DNA from 2 places in the Aristaeella lactis genome. Region 2 is predicted to be linked to the other one. Evidence: riboswitches for the same ligand, from Rfam matches in the RefSeq annotation. Region 2 holds a riboswitch; the other holds the start of a gene.
What was found. A riboswitch is a leader RNA that binds a small molecule or an ion and turns the genes downstream of it on or off. The one in region 2 is predicted to bind thiamine pyrophosphate.
Positions count from the first base shown of each region.

Region 1: another riboswitch for thiamine pyrophosphate. It lies ahead of JYE50_RS00285 (energy-coupled thiamine transporter ThiT); the one in region 2 lies ahead of thiW (energy coupling factor transporter S component ThiW).

Region 1 covers NZ_CP069421.1:57,319-64,465, forward strand. The annotation lists gene JYE50_RS00265 (ABC transporter permease) at 1-236, shown strand, start outside; gene JYE50_RS00270 (ABC transporter permease subunit) at 233-1,306, shown strand; gene JYE50_RS00275 (hypothetical protein) at 1,367-2,176, opposite strand; gene JYE50_RS00280 (LacI family DNA-binding transcriptional regulator) at 2,173-3,159, opposite strand; gene JYE50_RS00285 (energy-coupled thiamine transporter ThiT) at 3,341-4,033, opposite strand; TPP riboswitch at 4,119-4,219, opposite strand; gene JYE50_RS00290 (thiamine diphosphokinase) at 4,380-5,000, shown strand; T-box leader at 5,073-5,316, shown strand; gene JYE50_RS00295 (sodium:solute symporter family protein) at 5,376-6,968, shown strand; gene JYE50_RS00300 (DUF3048 C-terminal domain-containing protein) at 7,072-7,147, shown strand, end outside.
Region 2 covers NZ_CP069421.1:251,902-259,048, reverse strand. The annotation lists gene JYE50_RS01230 (class I SAM-dependent methyltransferase) at 1-811, shown strand, start outside; gene JYE50_RS01225 (GNAT family N-acetyltransferase) at 808-1,317, shown strand; gene JYE50_RS01220 (NUDIX hydrolase) at 1,336-1,851, shown strand; gene thiC (phosphomethylpyrimidine synthase ThiC) at 1,907-3,211, opposite strand; gene thiD (bifunctional hydroxymethylpyrimidine kinase/phosphomethylpyrimidine kinase) at 3,232-4,038, opposite strand; gene thiE (thiamine phosphate synthase) at 4,035-4,694, opposite strand; gene thiM (hydroxyethylthiazole kinase) at 4,691-5,491, opposite strand; gene thiW (energy coupling factor transporter S component ThiW) at 5,475-6,209, opposite strand; TPP riboswitch at 6,406-6,513, opposite strand; gene JYE50_RS01190 (ATP-binding protein) at 6,754-7,147, shown strand, end outside.

The sequences.
Region 1 (7,147 bases), 190 kb from region 2:
GAACCAGCATGACGGGCGGCAAGTTCAGCCTGGTGGGCACAGTGCTTGGATCCATCATCATCCGCACAATTGTTAACCTGGTGTACTATTTCGGCATTGCGTCTGAAGCGACCATGGCCTTTAAGGCGATGATCATCGCTGTGGTGATCGTGCTGCAGTCTGAACCGGTCCGGAACTATTTTGCCAAACGGTCCAGTCTCAGGCGTGAAAGAATCAGCGGAGGTGTAAGGGCATGAAAAGAGAACTGACTGCCTCCAGACAGAGCCTGTTCAGCCGCATCATGAATCCCAAGTTTATCATGGTGTACGCGACGATCGGCCTGTTCCTGCTGATCTATCTGTTTGGCGCGGTGATGTACGGAAAAGTCGGTTTTACTACGCTTCGTACATTTACCACCTTGTTTGTGGACAATGCCTACTACGGCATATCCGCTGTCGGTATGACCATGGTACTGATCACAGGCGGTATTGACCTGTCTGTCGGCGCAGTGGCGTCCCTGACAGGCATGATCATTGCTTACGGTACCACAGTGATGGGAATTCATCCGCTGATCTGCATCGCCTTCGCACTGTTTATCGGCGTCGGCCTGGGTGTACTGATGGGATGGGTGATCCATTACCTGAACGTTCCGCCTTTCATTACCACCCTGACCGGTATGTTCCTTGCCAGGGGTGTCTGCTCCCTGATCAGCCGCGAATCCATTGAAATCAGTCATCCCATGTTTGATTCACTGGCCAGCTGGAAGATCAACATCATGCACCTGAAAGACGGCGAGTGGGTCAAGGTCAAGCCTATTTCCTATATCAACTTCAACGTGCTCCTGTTCTTCGTCATCCTGCTGATCGGTATTTACCTCCTGCAGCGTACGCGCTTCGGCCGGAACATCTACGCGATCGGCGGCAACGAACAGAGTGCCAAACTGATGGGACTTCCCGTGGGACGCACCAAGGTGCTGGTTTACGGCTTCAATGGACTGTGCTCTGTGCTCGCCGGCATCACCTATGCCCTGTATGTCAAGAGCGGATGGAATCTGTCCCTGCAGGGCGCTGAACTGGACGTGATCACCTGCGCGGTCATCGGCGGTACACTGCTGACCGGCGGTGTAGGTTATATGATCGGTACGCTGTTCGGCGTGATGCTGAAATCCCTTATTCCGGCACTGATCACCTTCAACGGAAACCTCCTTTCCTGGTGGGGCAAAATCGCAACAGGCCTGCTGCTCCTGCTGTTCATCTGCATTCAGAAGATTGTGGTCAGGACGACAGACCGCCGCAACGTGAAAACAAAAGCGGCAGCAAAGGAATAAAGCCTGCAAAGGAAAACCCGCATCCGGACATGTCCGGATGCGGGTTTTTGATGTTGTTTTTTATTCGTTGCTGCCGGCGAAGATGATATCATCCCGGAGCCGGTAGATGGTGGCGCCGCGTTTTTTGTGGCAGAAGGCTTTAGCCCACCAGTCGATCTCCTTCACTTCGTCAAACTGAACCAGACCGTAACGGATGCCGTTTTTCTTTCCGCCGCGCATGTTGGAATCCATCCAGTGGACGGTGTTTGTTTCCGGATCGTAATCGGAAATCATAATGGCGCTGTGGGCGCCTTTGCCATACTCATAATCCGCGGACATCTGGAAATAATCACCGCGCTTTACTTCCCGCATGAAGGCAAGGGCCAGTTCCATGTTGTCCTCCTTGCTGAGACTCTTGTCATAGCGGAACTGAGCGGCTTCGTAAAACGGATTGCCTTTCTCAGCAGGAATATCCTTCCACAGGAAGCCGTAGTAATAGGGCTTGCACTCAGAGGAGGGCAGGTTGTCCGGAATCACAAGGGGAACGTCCGGATACTCCGCCATGCGGTACTTGTCCCGGTTCTGGCGGAACAGGTAGACCGTGAAGTTTTTGCAGATATAGATATCGCTTTTGTAATGGGCCCGCTGGGATTTCCCGTTGGCTTTTTTATACAGGGATTCTCCCAGGTCAATGATGTCATCAATCAGGGCATCACGGGCAGTGCTGCCGGTCTCCTCCCCGTCGGTTTCCTCAGGGTCGGAGTCCAGCAGCACTTCATCAACAATTTCTTCAGGTGGAGCGTCCTCACCAACCACAGGGGCGGGAAGAACAGAAAAGAGAAGAATCAGCAGTAACAGGAAAAGCGGCACTTGCCGGATTGTCAGTTTCATCCAACAGTTTCTCCCTCTACGAGTTTGCCGGAAACCGTGACCAGCTTCGGCACATGGCTTTCCGGGAATTCGATCGAGTCGATCATCAGATTGAACACTTCCTGTGCGATACGCGCCGTATCCTGCCGGTAGGTGGTGAGGCAGGGAGAAATCATCTGGCTGACGAGGATTCCGTCATAGCCAACCAGGCTGATATCCTCCGGCACATTGATGCCCTGGGCCTTCAGCTGCCACAGCGCTCCGAGACAGCTGTAGTCATCGGGGCAGAGGACGCAGGTGGGCTTATCCTTGAGCTGGAGGAGTTTCATGATGCATTCCGCACAGTCTGCGGCGTTGTGGAAGTGCCCTTCCTGGACATATTCCACAGGAACACGTAATCCAAGTTCTGCACAGATCTTATAAAATCCTGCAAGACGCTCACGGCTGACTGCACCTTTTTCACCCTGGATAAAGGCGATCCGGCGGTGTCCGCGGTCATAGACATGGCGAACAATCTGTTCCATACTTGTGCGGTTGTCACTGGCGACGCAGTCGCATCCGTCATAGGCATGATCCACGATGACGGTGGGGATGCTGCTGGTGGCCAGCCGGATGATGCCGGCGGATTCAAAGTCGGCCTGCACCACGATCACGCCGTCCAGGCTCCGCTGGCGGGCATGCTCATAGTAGTTTTTATCGGTGTAATTGCCCCGGCCCAGGAAAGTCAGGTCATAGCTGTGCCTTTCCGCTTCACGGCGCAGTTCGTCAAAGAGGGCGCTGAAGTATTCGTGGTTCATACGATCTTCATAGATGATTCCCAGATTGTTGGACCTGCTTGTTTTCAGCGTCCGGGCGGCCGCATTGGGATAATAGCCCATATCCTTTGCGGTCTGGACGATAAAAGCAGTTCTCTCCTTACTGTCGCTTGTTAATCCATTCAGAGCACGGGAAACCGTTGCAACCGAAACACCGCAAACCTCAGCTATGTCCTTCAGCCTGACCATGATTAAAAATCTCCTTTCTGGCCGTGAAAACGTTTACTGTTTTTTCATATCATACAGTATTATGTAACCGATGTCAACTACTTATCCGGTCAAAATGTAACATTTTGCAAAAATGAGACAAAAAACGGCCAAAAAAGAACGGCTTTATGTAAGCCGTTCTGCAAAATGTATATAATGATGATTACCTTGAAGCGGATTTCATGATCCTCATAACAGGCTTTGCAATAATGAAAGCCAGGATGATGCAGATCACAATTTCGGGGATCAGGTAAGTTCCGTTATATACCAGGCTTGCTACCGGGGCGGTTTCCCAGAACATGATACCAGCCAGCGTGGCGGAAAGGGCGCGGCCGAGGGCGGCAATGACCATGGCGGCATAGAGCCCCCACTTTTCAGGCATCTTCCGGGACAGACCGGCCAGACCAAGGGCAGCGAAGGCCAGCAGGTAATCCAGCGCGAACTGCCAGACATTCAGGAACCATCCGCCCTGGAGATACTGCAGCACGCCGTAGACCAGACCGGTCAGCAGGCCAGGGCCTACCCCGTACGCGGCGGAGAAAAGCATGATCGGCAGCATGCTGGCAGGAGTTACGGAACCGCCCTGGGGCATCCTGTACAGCCGGATGCAGCTGAGCACAAAGGACAACGCAACGGAAAGTGCTCCGAAGGACAGCATCCTCGCGTCCCATTTGCGGGAAGTTTTGGAGATGGTCAGGAGAATGGCACCCAGTGCGACCAGGACAGCCAGGGCGATCCAGACGGTCAGGGGCGTTTCAGCGAATTTTTCAAAGGCTTTCTGCAGCCAGGTGGGTTCGGAAGCGGCGGTTTCGGCAGCTTCTTCAGCCAGGGCAGAGGTGAACATCCAGGAAAACATAATCAAACCCTCCGAATTCTGTTAGTTTCCGGTGTGCGAGCAAACAAAAATCCCACATGCGCGATGACATGCGGGAAGCGGTTTGGTTTGATGACGGCCGCTTCCCTACGGTAGGATTACCTACACAGGTTCCAAGGGTCAGGCGTATGCCTTCTCAGCCGGATACCGGCCCCCCCAGCGTCAATGTTCGCGTCGGAACAGCGTCATTATATCACCCGCCCCTTGTTTGTCAACAGGAATACGGTACAGGAACATGATTCGCACAGGAGATTGCCGAAAAGAAGACTTGACGGTTTCAGGGCAGGGGATTACCCTGTCTCTGTGACAGGAAAGGAAGGTGCAGCCGGTGCAGAGATGTGTGATCATCGGAGGAGCTGAAATCCGCCGGTACCAGCGGATCCGCGAAAGCCTGCGGAAGGATGACTGGCTGGTGTACTGTGACGGCGGCCTGAAACACATACCGGAGATCGGAAGGGAACCAAACCTGATCGTAGGTGACTTTGACTCCCATGAAAAACCGGAAACTGATATTGAAACGATCGTGCTGCCACGGGAAAAGGATGATACGGATACGGTTTACGCCGTGAAGGAAGCCGTCCGGCGCGGATACAGGGAGTTTCTCCTGGTTGGAGTGACGGGAGAACGGTTTGACCACACTTTCGGGAATATCTCCCTGCTGCTGTACCTGGACTCCCTGGATATTCCCGCACGGATCCTGGATGATTATTCGGAGATGAGCGTTGTCTCCCGTGTGCCCGCGGAAGTGGAGGACAGCTGTTCGTATTTCTCCCTGCTGAATATCAGCGGAACCGCAAAGGGCATCAGCATCCGAAACGCCAAATACCCGCTTACGGACGGGGAGATCACCAGCGAATACCAGTACGGGATCAGCAATGAGGTTTTGCCGGGCAGAACCGCGCAGGTTTACGTGCGGGAGGGAAGACTGCTGCTTGTGAAGGTTATATAATGAAGCAGATTGTTTGTTTCTTGTTCTTTCAGGAACTCTCCCCTTGACGGAGCCCGGCTTCCGTAATACCATGGCGTTGCGATGAAGGAGATCCAGTAAGTAAACAGGTATTCCGTACAGAGAGCTGCCGGGCGGTGTGAGGCAGCCGGAGCTGTTGAACCGAAATACTCTCCGGAGCTGTTATCTGAATCCCGACAGGGTAGTAGGAGAGCCGGGGGCGCCCGATACAGCGCAAAGGATATGAAAGTATCCGGAGGCCGTTTCCGACGGAACGGCAAAATAAGAGGTGGTACCGCGATGATTATTCGCCCTCTGTGTCCAGACGGACACAGGGGCTTTTTTCATGAAACGGTACCCCGGAAAGAAGGAAAACTTATGGCATTCGGCGATCTGGCACTCAAACTCGGTATGCTTCTGGTCTTCTTTGGCGTCATGGTCTATGTGGGCTTCTACTGCAGGAAGCACTCCACCGATGTGAACGGTTTCGTGCTCGGCGGACGGAGCGTTGGTCCCTGGCTGACAGCCTTTGCTTACGGTACATCCTATTTCTCTGCTGTTATTTTTGTCGGCTATGCCGGACAGTTTGGCTGGAAATTCGGTATTGCTGCCACATGGGTCGGTATCGGCAACGCACTCATCGGTTCCCTGATGGCGTGGGTTATCCTTGGCCGGCGTACCCGGATCATGACCCAGCACCTTTCCAGTGCAACTATGCCGGACTTCTTCAGCAAGCGCTTCTCGGCGCCTTCCCTGAAGATCGCGGCTTCCATTATTATTTTCATCTTTATGATCCCTTATACAGCTTCCCTGTATAACGGCCTGAGCCGCCTGTTCAATATGGCTTTCAACGTGGATTATTCTGTCTGCGTGATCGTTATGGCGGTGCTGACTGCCATTTATGTGATCGTCGGCGGCTATATGGCCACCGCGGTGAATGACTTTATCCAGGGCCTGATCATGCTGGTGGGTATCGTCGCGGTGATTGCCGCGGTACTCGGAAGCAAGGGCGGCTTCATGGCTTCTCTGCAGGGGCTGGCTGCCGCACAGGACGCGGGCATCGCAAACGGATCCGTTCCGGGCATCTTCAATTCCTTCTTCGGGCCTGATCCGCTGAGCCTGTTTGGTGTGGTCATCCTGACATCCCTGGGTACCTGGGGCCTTCCCCAGATGGTCGGCAAGTTCTATGCGATCAAGAGTGAAGCACATATCCATAAAGGAACCATTATCTCCACCGTGTTCGCGATGGTGGTTGCGGGCGGATGCTATTTCCTGGGCGGATTTGGCCGGCTGTTTGCCGCAGAACTCGGTGCGGCGGAAGGCGGAACTCCCGCGGGCGGTTTTGACAACGTCATTCCGACCATGCTGAAAACCCTGTCTCCCTTCCTGATCGCGGTCGTAATCATCCTGGTGCTTTCCGCCTCCATGTCCACCCTGTCCTCCCTGGTGCTGACTTCCTCCTCCACAGTGACCCTGGATCTGCTCAAGGGCCGCGTTGTTAAGGAAATGGACGAGAAAAAGCAGCTGCTGGTTATGCGGGTGCTGATCGTGGTGTTTATTGTGATCTCCGCGGCGCTGGCAATTGTTCAGGCAAATTCAAGTGTAGCCTTTATCGCCCAGGCTATGGGCGTCAGCTGGGGCGCGATGGCCGGTGCTTTCCTGGCCCCCTTCCTCTACGGACTGTACTGGAAGCGCACCACAAAGCAGGGCTGCTGGGCTGCCATGCTGTTCTCCTCTGTCTTTATGATCATTGACATGCTGGTGAACCTGAAGGTGCTGAGCCTGAACCTGGGCTTCCTGGCTTCTCCCATCAATGCCGGCGCATTCTGTATGCTGGCAGGCCTGGTGATCGTTCCCGCAGTCAGCATGCTGTTCAAGGCTCCGGACAGGGATGAGGTTGACAGCATCTTCTCCTGCTACCAGCGGAAGGTCATTGTCGCGGCAAAGGATTCCATTGAGACGGAAGAATAAGAAATGTCTTTTCCAAATGTTACAAAAGTTTGACATTTTTCCCGTTGTGTGATAACATATCTGAGGTTTTTACAGTATGTACACATACAGGAGGGATATCTGAATGAAAAAGATCCTGAGTCTGATTCTTGCCCTTTCTATGCTTGCGGGAGTGTCAGCGGCGCTGGCAGATCCGACTG
Region 2 (7,147 bases):
CTTCGATGAAAAGAACCGCCTGGCCAACAGCAGCCATGGCAAGCTGGAATATATGATGACCATGGATATTCTGAAGGAGCATCTGCCCAAAGGCGGCACCATACTCGACCTGGGCGGCGGCGCCGGTGCCTATGCCTTCCCCCTCGCCGCGGAAGGATATAAGGTCGTCCTGGCCGACCTGTCCCCCGACCTGATCGAACAGGCAAAGCAGGAAAAGGCAGAGACCGGAGCCGATAATCTCATCGCCTGTGACGTTGTGAACGCGACAGATCTGAATATGTACAGCGATGGTCAGTTCGATGCCGTATTGCTGCTCGGGCCGTTGTACCACCTGATCGAGGAATCCGAGCGGAAACAGTGCGTGTCCGAGGTGTACAGGGTATTGAAGCCCGGCGGAACAGTTATCGCCAGCTTTATCCCATATCTCACCGGCAGCATTGCCATTGTTGACAGGTTCTTCCGCGACCCGCGCCAGGTTAACAGGGAAAATATGGTGGGGGTTTTCCGTTCCGGCAAGTTCAACAATATGGCTCCCTGGGGCTTCCAGGAAGGATATTATCCTTCTTCCGACGAAATTGATGAGCTGTTTAAAAACTGCGGTTTCAGCAAAAAGCTGATCCGTTCCCTCCGCAGCTTCGGTTACGGCCGGGAAGAAATGCTCTGCAGCCTGGCTGAAAAAGACCCGGAGATGTTCAATATCATTATCGGGCTGATCAACCAAACCGCGGAAGACAAAGCCATCATCGAAACCTGCTGCCATGCCGTCTATATCGGCACCAGGCATAAGCAGGCCTTTGGGGAGATTGCATGACCATCAGGGAACTGACAGAAAAAGATATCCCGGCATTCTATCATATGATGTGCTTGCTGGATGAAGAGACGGAATATATGATGTACGAGCCCGGAGAACGCCGCGATCCGGAAGGTTTCCGGACTCGTGTGCTTGAGGCACTGTCCGGAGGCGATTTCCTGCTGGCCGCTGAAAGCAAAAACGGGGAGCTCGTCGGCTTTCTCTGGGCAGAGCGCGGAAAGATGAACCGGATCCGGCATACAGCTTATATTGTTGTCGGGATCCGTGAATCTTACCGGCACCGGGGCATCGGAACAGCGTTTTTCCGGCAGCTGGATGAATGGGCCGCAGCAAGCGGTATTGTCCGTCTGGAGCTCACCGTTGAGTGCCCGAACGGGAGCGCCAAAGCCCTGTATGAAAAGAACGGTTTCCGGGTGGAAGGCATACGTCCCAAAGCCATGAAGGTCAATGGTTCTCTCATAGATGAGTACTATATGGGCAAAATCATCGGAGAACCGGCAGAATAAACATCCGGAGGCTGAACAATGCGTCTTCTGTTTGAAATGGACCTGCACGATTACGCGGAATGCACCCGCTCCTTTGTCCGGAACTCCGCCAGGAGCATTATTATCCGGAACGGGAAAGTGGCGATGGTCCACAGCCTGAAATATGATTATTACAAATTCCCCGGCGGCGGCATCGAAGTCGGGGAAAACCCGGTGGAGGCCATGATCCGGGAAACCCGGGAAGAAGCAGGTTTGACCGTTATTCTGGATTCTGTGAAGGAATACAGTCTTGTTCACAGGATCCAGAAAAGCGACAGTGATCCCGCCGAGTGCTTTGTGCAGGACAACTATTACTACCTCTGTGACGCGCTGGATGAAACGGTTTCCCAGGATCTGGACAGCTATGAATCCGGTGAAGGGTATCGGCTGGAGTTCATGGATCCGCAGTCTGCGATCCAAAAGAACCGGAATGTAAAATCCAGCCCTTACAACGGGCTGATGTTTGAACGGGAAGCCCGGATCCTGGAAATGCTGATCGCCGAAAAATACCTGTAAATACCAAAGGCCGCCGGTTCGAAAAAACGAACCGGCGGCCTTCTTTCTTTTCCGCTTACAGGATATCAATATACTCGCCGTTCAGGGCCTTGTTCATGCTCCTGACCGCGCAGAATTTGCCGCACATGGAACAGGTATCCTCGTGTTCGGGGGCCCTGCTGTCCCGGATCGCTTTGGCGGTTGCCGGATCAATGGAGCATTCCCACTGCTGTTCCCAGTCAAAGGTCCGCCTGGCCTCCGCCATCCGGTCATCCATATCTCTGGCATGCGGGATCTTTTTGGCAATATCCGCCGCATGGGCAGCGATCCTGGAGGCGATGATGCCCTGCTTCACATCTTCCACATTCGGAAGGGCCAGATGCTCCGCCGGGGTGACATAGCAGAGGAACGCCGCGCCGGATGCAGCGGCGATCGCCCCGCCGATGGCGGAAGTGATATGATCGTATCCGGGAGCGATATCCGTCACCAGCGGCCCGAGCACATAGAAAGGCGCTCCCATGCAGATGGTCTGCTGCAGCTTCATATTGGCTTCGATCTGGTCCATCGGCATGTGTCCGGGGCCTTCCACCATCACCTGCACATCCTTCTCCCAGGCCCGCTTGGTCAGTTCGCCCAGGCGGACAAGTTCCTCGATCTGGCACACGTCGCTGGCATCCGCCAGGCAGCCTGGGCGGCAGGCATCCCCCAGGGAGATGGTCACGTCATATTCCCGGCAGATTTCCAGGATCTCGTCATAGTATTTATAGAACGGGTTCTCCTCTCCTGTCATGCTCATCCAGGCAAAGACCAGGGAGCCGCCGCGGGAAACGATATTCATCTTCCGCTTGTGCTTTTTGATCTGTTCAATGGTCTTGCGGGTAATACCGCAGTGCAGGGTCACAAAGTCCACACCGTCCTCCGCGTGCAGGCGGACCACGTCAATGAAATCCTTCGCGGTCAGGGTCGCCAGGTCCCGCTGGTAATGGATCACGCTGTCATAAACCGGTACCGTTCCGATCATGGCAGGGCACTCCGCGGTCAGTTTCCGCCGGAAAGGCTGTGTGTTGCCGTGGCTGGACAGGTCCATGATCGCTTCCGCGCCCATGTCCACAGCGGCCATCACCTTCTGCATCTCAATGTCATAATCCTTGCAGTCCCGGGACACCCCCAGGTTCACGTTGATCTTCGTCCTGAGCATGGAGCCTACGCCGTTCGGGTTGATACAGGTATGAAGCCGGTTGGCGCAGATGGCAACCTGGCCTTTGGCGACCAGTTCCCGGATCTCCTGCTCTGTCCTGTATTCCTTAGCGGCAACCGCCTTCATTTCCGGGGTAATGATGCCCTTCCGTGCGGCATCCATCTGGGTCGTGTAATCTCTCATTGGTCTTCGTTCCTTTCAGGTTAATTTGCTTCTTCGGCAAACCGGGAATTCAGGTCAAAATTATGCTTCATCGGACCGGCGCCTTTTCCCAGGTCCAGCATCGCCCCCAGCGCGCCGGAAATGTATTCCTTTGCCCTCCGTACAGACTCATCCAGGGCAAATCCTTTCGCCAGGTTGGCGGCAATGGCGCTGGACAGCGTACAGCCGGTCCCATGGGTATTGGGATTATCGATCCGCTTCCCTTCAAACCAGGTGATTTTCCCGTCTTCGCAGAGCAGGTCATTGGCATCGTTAATGCTGTGACCGCCCTTCAGCAGCACCGCGCAGTGACGGTCACCACTGATCTGCTTTGCCGCCTTTTCCATGTCCTCCGCGGTACGGATGCTCATGCCGGAGAGGATCTCCGCCTCTGGAATATTGGGCGTGACCAGCTCAGCCAGGGGCAGCAGCTCATCCATCAGGGTCTGCACCGCGTCTGTTTTCATCAGGGCGGAACCGGAAGTAGCCACCATCACAGGATCAACCACCACATTCCCTGCCCGGTAAAACCGCAGCCGTTCCGCGATCACCCGGATCAGCTCCCCGGAGGATACCATGCCGATCTTCACCGCATCCGGCCGGATATCCTCAAACACCGCGTCAATCTGCTGCTGCAGGAATTCGGGTGTCACCTCCATGATGGCCCTCACGCCGGTGGTATTCTGGGCTGTCAGGGCTGTGATCGCGCTCATGGCATAAACACCGTTCATCGTCATGGTCTTCAGGTCCGCCTGGATCCCGGCGCCTCCGCTGGAATCGCTTCCCGCGATGGTCAAAGCTGTTTTCATGCCCCTGTTTCTCCTTTCCCCCGGATCAGGCCGAGCTCCCGGGCTCTGGCTTTCAGTCCTTCAGCGGCTGTCCTCGGGTTTTCCGCCTTCATGATGGCCGATACGGCACAGATGCCGGCAATGGGGATTCCGGCAAGTACGTCAATGTTATCCCGGTTCAGGCCGCCGATGGCGTTGACCGGAATGGAAACAGCCTCACAGATATCCCGCAGGGTATCGGTAGATGTCAGGACGGTCTTCACTTTCGTGGTTGTGGGATAGATGGCGCCAACGCCCAGGTAGTCCGCTCCCTGGGCTTCCTCATCCAGCGCCCAGGGCACCGTTTTGGCCGTTGCCCCGATGATCTTTTCCGTCCCCAGGATCTTCCGGGCCGCGGCAACTGTCATGTCCTCCGCGCCCAGGTGCACGCCCTCCGCGTCCACGGCCAGCGCAACGTCCACCCGGTCGTCAATAATCAGCGGAACGCCGTACTGCCGGGTGAGCGCGTGAACTTTTTCAGCAAGGGCAATGTATTCCCGGGTACTCCTGCTCTTCTCACGGATCTGCAGGATGGTCACACCGCCCTGCAGGGCCGCCTCCACCCGGCTGAGGAATTCCTCCTCTCCGAATCCTGTGCTGTCAGTGATGAAATACAGGCTTGTATCAAACTGCTTCACAATGCTGTTTCCTCCGTGCTCATATTGTTTTCCAGCTGTGCGTCCGTAACCGTGGACAGGGCATCCAGCAGGCTGACCATAAAGGTACCGCTGCCCTTTTCCGTTTCAGCAAGCTGCCCGCAGACGCCCAGCATGACGCAGGCGGCAGAAGCCGCTTCCATTCCCGGGCAGGCGGACAGGAATACGCCGCAAAGCACCCCGAGCATGCATCCTGTGCCTGTCACAGCCGCAAGCTGCGGCGTACCGTTTTTGATCCTTGCGGTTTTTACGCCGTCCGTGACGATATCCGTTTTTCCGCTGGCCAGGACCACCGTACCATATCTCTTTGCCAGTTCACGGGCCGCATCCAGCACCGTAGCCTCATCCAGTTCGCCGTCCGCGTCCACCCCGGGGGAATGATAAGCCGCATGATACAGCGCATAGATCTCCGAATAGTTTCCCTTGAGCACTGCCGGAGCCGCCGTCTCCAGCAGCTTCAGCACAAAGCCGCGCCGCAGTCCGGAGCACGCGGTGCCCACCGCGTCAAGAACAACCGGGATTCCTTCTCTGGCAGCTGCCTGCAGGGAGATTTCCATGGAAACCATCCTCACGTCAGTGATGTTTCCGGTATTCAGCACCAGCGCGTCCGCTGATTCCGTGATCTCATCCACCTCCGCCGGATGCTCCGCCATGATCGGGCGCGCACCGGCAGCCAGCACCGTGTTGGCGCACTGGTTGATGGAGATCGGATTGGTGATGCAGTGAATCAGCGGTCTGTTTTCCCTCACCGCGCCGCGTATTTCACTCAGTCTTCGCATTTGCTTCCCTTACCTTCTTTGTTTTGCATACATAGTAGATCAAACCCGCAGCCGCCGCGGCTGCAGGAGCAGCATAAGCAGCGGTATTCCAGGCGGGAGATGTCAGGCCGAAAGCGGTGGAAGCCACCTTGATTACCACCCAGAGAATTCCTCCCAATGCTGCGATGGTCAGCGCGTCAGCCCGTACGCTCATCTGGTCGTGATAGGCCGCGGATCCCACAGACCGCTGCATCCTGGCCAGCATACCGTTGGATGCCAGCTTGCGCAGGAACACATACGCGATGCTTCCGCCAATCAGCGTTCCGCAGATAAAGGAGGGCACATAGAAAAGCCAGCTCAGCCCTTCCTTTCCCCACAGCAGGGTCATCACCGGATAGGATGCCAGAGCGCCGATGATCCCGGTTCCGATAATCTCACCCGCCACAGCTATAAGGATCTTTCCTTTGGACATGCGATAGAATACCCCGGACAGGAAAGCCCCGAAAACCGCGCCTGTCAGCGCCAGCGGGGGAATCCCCATCGTCAGCATGCGGATGATTCCGATCACCGTCGCGCACAGCAGCGAATACCAGGGACCCATCAGAACTGAACAGACAATATTGATCAGGTGCGCCATCGGACACATTCCCTCCACCCGAAGGATCGGCGAGATCACCACGCCAAGAGCAATCAGCAGGGACAGGACAACCAGTTTCAGGATAACGTCGGACTTCCTCATTTTTGTGAACCCCTTTTCGATATGAAATACGAAGCTTGTACGCTTCGCCCGGTCGGGAATCACTTTTCCCCTCTCACCCCGAAACACGGGTTCCCATCGCAGGATTACAAAGCCCAGGGCGCTCCCCCTCAGCCCGCCGCTCACGCGGATAATGAAAAAGCAGGAGAAAACCTTCAGGGGTTTTCTCCTGCACAAACGTATCCGTTCTTCAGCTTCCTACGGCGGCATTACCCACATCAGGTTTAAGGGTCGAAGGTGAAACCTTCCTCTCAGCCTGTCATCACAAGCTCCCCTGCATATTCAGTTGGTGTGCGGGAACGGGATGCTGTCCCGTACCTGCTCCGGAAATGGATTATATGCCTGCGCCGGGAAGAATACAAGATGTTTTTCCGGAAAACATAAAAAAGCCATTCCCTGTTTTTTCCCTTGACAGGCCGATGGTGTTCTGTTATGATGCGCGAAATACTTTCAGTTCCATGGATATACCGGTATTACGGGTTTTCGTTCATCGTACCCTCACAGAACCGAAAGGCAGGTGAATCACATGGCAAATCTGATCGTAATCTGCGGGCCCCAGGCAGTCGGCAAAATGACCGTCGCGGAAAGCCTGCGGGACAAGCTCCGCTATAACATGATGATGAATCATGACAGCATTGAGGTGTCAGACCGGATCTTCGGGTTTGCCACCCCTGCCCAGAAGGAATTCAACGCCTTTTTCAGGGAAAAGGCCTTTGAGCTGGCCGTAAAGCACAATGTGGACCTGATCTTCACCTATGTCTGCGCTTTTGATATTCCGGAAGAGCGGGAGTACCTGTCAAAGCTGAAGGATCTTTTTGAGCAGGGCGGCGGCCGTTTCTATTTTGTTGAATTAAGCGCGGACCTTGAAACCAGGCTGGCGAGGAACGAAACCCCGCACCGCATGGAGCGGAAAGCCTCCA